One region of the Peribacillus sp. QJM3NY_7 genome, then DNA from elsewhere that is predicted to be linked to it. Evidence: riboswitches for the same ligand, from Rfam matches in the RefSeq annotation. Region 1 holds a riboswitch; the other holds the start of a gene.
The links. A riboswitch is a leader RNA that binds a small molecule or an ion and turns the genes downstream of it on or off. The one in region 1 is predicted to bind lysine.

Region 1 (2,205 bases):
CTGAATAGGACTAAATACAAGAATGTTCGGTTTGTGTGTACCCCCCATTGGCTCTCTCCTTATTGATTCTTTATATATAGTATAAATTCTTTCTCCTGAGTCGTAAAAAAAACAGTGCATTTCTTTCGAGTATGCACTGCTTTTTAAAATTTCTCCAGAATCATTAGTTTTATTTATTTAATAAAATGGCTTCTGCGTTACTAGGCTGCAGAACTATTTGCAGTGCTCTTTCTTCTTCATCGTTTAAAGGGATCAATGGTAAGCGGACACCTCCAACATGTAACCCCCGCATATTTAATGCTGATTTTACTGGTCCCGGGCTTGGTGCAGCAAATAATGCTTTCATGATTGGAAGAAGTGTACGATGTGCAGCGGCAGCGCCAAGGACATCACCATTTTTAAAGCTATTGATCATTTCTTGCATTTCATTACCAATTATGTGTGAAGAAACCGAAACAACGCCTGTTCCACCGATGGCTAAAACCGGTAATGTCAACCCATCATCGCCGCTGTACAAAGTAAAATCACTAGTTGTTTTGCTTATGATTTGTGCCATGGCATCCAAGTCACCGCTTGCTTCTTTTACTGCCACGATATTGTTGATTTTTGAGAGGCTGACAATCGTCTTCACTGACATGTTTACAACACTTCGACCTGGAATATTATAAAGCATTACCGGTAATGATGTTGAATGGGCTATAGCGCTAAAGTGCTGAAATAGTCCTTCTTGAGAAGGCTTGTTATAGTAGGGGGTGACGAGCATGATTCCGTCGACTCCTGCTGCCTCTGCTTGCTTTGTTAAGCTGATGGAAGCTCTCGTGTTATTTGAGCCGGTTCCAGCTATGACTGGAACTCTTCCATCAACAACTTCTACAACAAATTTGAATAAATCTATTTTCTCTTCTTGAGTTAAGGTAGGGGACTCTCCAGTTGTACCAGCTATTACTAATCCATCAGAACCATTAGCAATCAAATGGTTTACTAAAGTTCTCGTAGCATTAAAATCAACCTCTTCATTATGATTGAACGGGGTAACCATTGCGGTTAAAACATGGCCAAAATTCATAACTTCACACCCTTTTGTATAGTTTTTAAAAATATTCAGAGGTGGTTAGGGCCATTCAGGAGTAAACGCAAAAAAGCAACAACGAGGATTCGCTGCTGCAGTAGAAACAATATTTACCAAAAAATGTTTCCGCGCATAAGATAGCCCTCCATATAGTTTCCTATATGACAGTCCTGTATTTATTCAATAGCAGAACCAGCTTCAAGAACATGAGATTCTTTCCGCTTCGGCAAATTCCCCTTTCCACAATAGTCATAGGATCTCATTCTCCTCAAAATGTGTACTAATGGTCTTTGCTCCTCTATCCTCACTTCAAAAAAAATTGAAGTAAGAAAATATTTAATTGATTGTAATATAACAGGGAATCCATTCTGTTGCAAGCCTAATTATAAAGTTTTTTAAGAATGCTAGAAATCTATGGGAATGGCTAGAGTATGGGGGTGGATTCATCTTTATTCGTTATAGGCTGAACAAATATTCAATGGACGAGGGAGTAGTAGACATTACAACTCCCTTTAATGATTCCTTTTCATTTTATCCGATTAAAAATCACTAATAAATGTATTGAGAATTACAGTTGGCCACTAATTTTAATCGGTAATTTCAACTAAGTATTCATGCGTATAAAATCCTACCATTCGTTAATAATATCCATATCTTACAATCAAAGGAGTGAAGTCTATTGAAAGGATATTCATTCTTTAAAAGGCATGGAATTCATAAATCTACAGACTTCAAAAAGCAAGAAAATCATAAATCTACAGACTTCACTGATGTACTCGAACATCTGCAAAAGTCCAAGGACTTCACAAGCTTTACACTCAAATTTGAAAATGAAATATACTGTGTATCTTTTTTCGATACATTAATTGATAAAGATATAATGCATAGAGACCTCCTTCCTTTTTTACATACAAATTCTTCAACTCTGGAGGAGCTTGTACACAACTTGCCAATAGAGGGGCTTGTTTTCACAAAAAATCCTTCTGAACTACAAAGTCAGCTGTTAATGGGTTATATAGCCATAACATTAAATAATCAATCTGATCAAGCAGTTTTAGTTAAAGCAGCAAATAACACTTCGAGGCAAGTTACACTTCCAGAGGTGGAGTTCAGTGTTGTCGGTCCGAAAGAGGCAC
Region 2 (2,205 bases), 760 kb from region 1:
TTAAATGCTTCATGAAGGGATTCAACCGCCTTCACCATTTCCTTTTCATTGACGACGGTCGAAACTTTAATTTCCGATGTGCTGACCATTTTCACCTGGATGCCTGTATTGGCCATCACTTCAAACATTTCGGCAGCCACTCCCGGATTGGATACCATACCAGAACCGACGATGGACACTTTGGCCAATCCGCTCTCCGTTTCGACCCGGTCGAATCCCAATTGTTCTTTATTATTTTCCAGAACGATCAAGGCCGCTTCCGTATCTTCGCTTTTTGTGGAAAAAGATAGATTCGTCGTATCCTCGGCAGTCATGCTTTGAATGATGATGTCCACATTGATCCGGTTTTTCGCAAGCGTCGTGAAGATCGTGGATAATGCACCAAGTGATTGGGGCAAACCATATATTGTAACCCTCGTAATACTGTCTTCAAAAGCAATGCCGCGTACAATTAAGTTTTCTTCCATAGTTGCTTCCTCCTCTATGATCGTACCTGATTCTCTCTCCATGCTTGAACGGACTTCAAGCGGAATTTGATAATTTTTTGCATATTCGACAGCCCTTGGGTGAAGGACGCCAGCCCCCAGGTTGGCAAGTTCCAGCATTTCATCGTAAGAAATGGATTGGAGTTTTCGCGCGCCTTTTATATAGCGTGGGTCCGTTGTGAAAACACCCGTTACATCTGTATAAATATCGCATCTATCCGCATTAAGCGCTGCTGCGATGGCAACTGCCGTCGTATCGGAACCGCCTCGCCCTAAGGTAGTGATTTCCCCATTTGCATCGTTACCCTGGAAACCGGCTACGACCACTATTTTCTTCTCCTGAAGCTGGGCTTGGATCCTCGTGGCATCGATGTTTAAAATCCGGGCATTCCCATGAACGGATTCCGTTTGCATGCCAGCCTGCCAGCCGGTATACGAAATGGCTTCATGTCCTTCTTCAATCAATGCCATCGTTAACAGGGAAATCGTTACCTGTTCCCCAGTCGTCAATAGCATATCCATTTCCCTCTTGCTCGGGGATCCGGAAATATCACGCGCCATGGAAACCAATTGGTCCGTTGTTTTCCCCATAGCTGAAACAACGACGACAACCTCATTTCCTTTCTCCGCTTCCTCGATTACCCGATTGGCAACATTTTTGATTTTTTCTACGCTACCGACGGATGTTCCGCCGAATTTTTGAACGATTAATGCCATCCTCATGCACCCTCTCTACTTTTTAGGCAATAAAAAAAGCAATGAGAAATATCTCATTGCTGTGGTCACATATCTTAATACTGTAATCACAGTGAGATAGCTCTCCAGGGTATAAACCCTGACAATCCGCCATTTATTAAATGTCGGACCAGGAGGACAAGGTATGAGTCTTGTCTTCCTTCGGCGGCGTCCCCTTTCAAAACCTTTCATGGAAGCTCATACTTCTCCAGGTTTTTACTCTTGAATTCCGCACCTCTATCAGCACTTTTAAGTTGTCTAGTTAAAAATTCCTTTTAATCATAGCATAGAGATTTATCGGTAGCAAGATTATTCTTGTAATTTTCTAACGATTCCCTCGGCTACCCCTTTTGGCATGCCAGCTTCCATGATTTCCTCGGCCGTCGCCTCTTTGATTTTCTTCAATGATCCAAAATGCCTTAATAATTGCTTCCTTCGCTTTTCCCCGACTCCTGGAATATCATCAAGCTGGGAGTGTACCGCATTTTTCCCGCGTAGCTGGCGATGAAACGTAATCGCGAACCGATGCACTTCATCCTGAATTCTTTGCAATAGATAAAATTCCTGGCTCCTTGAATCAAGAGGTACAAGTTCAAGCGGATTTCCGATCATCAATTGCGAGGTCCTATGCTTTTCATCCTTAATGAGGCCTGAAAGTGGAATATCCAAACCTAATTCATTTTCCAGAATGTCCCGTACCGCTTCGACATGTCCCTTTCCGCCATCAATGATGATCAAGTCCGGAAGCGGCAGCCCTTCTTTCAATACTCGTGAATACCTTCTTCTGACCACTTCACGCATCGATTCATAATCATCAGGTCCCTGGACCGTCTTGATCTTATATTTTCGGTACTCTCTTTTTTCCGGCTTCCCATCAATGAACACGACTAAAGCGGAAACGGGGTCACTTCCCTGGATATTGGAGTTATCGAAAGCTTCAATTCGATGCGGGGTGTAGATACCCAGTTGTTTCCCGAGGTTTTCC

Region 2: it holds a riboswitch for lysine, as region 1 does, so the genes downstream of both, AC0VX1_RS18780 (aspartate kinase) here and dapA (4-hydroxy-tetrahydrodipicolinate synthase) in region 1, are expected to answer to the same signal.

Annotation. Positions count from the first base shown of each region.
Region 1 is NZ_CM149663.1:4,684,341-4,686,545, reverse strand. It holds gene AC0VX1_RS22560 (D-2-hydroxyacid dehydrogenase) at 1-48, opposite strand, end outside; gene dapA (4-hydroxy-tetrahydrodipicolinate synthase) at 170-1,066, opposite strand; lysine riboswitch at 1,200-1,378, opposite strand; gene AC0VX1_RS22550 (spore germination protein) at 1,749-2,205, shown strand, end outside.
Region 2 is NZ_CM149663.1:3,921,794-3,923,998, forward strand. It holds gene AC0VX1_RS18780 (aspartate kinase) at 1-1,202, opposite strand, end outside; lysine riboswitch at 1,292-1,468, opposite strand; gene uvrC (excinuclease ABC subunit UvrC) at 1,530-2,205, opposite strand, start outside.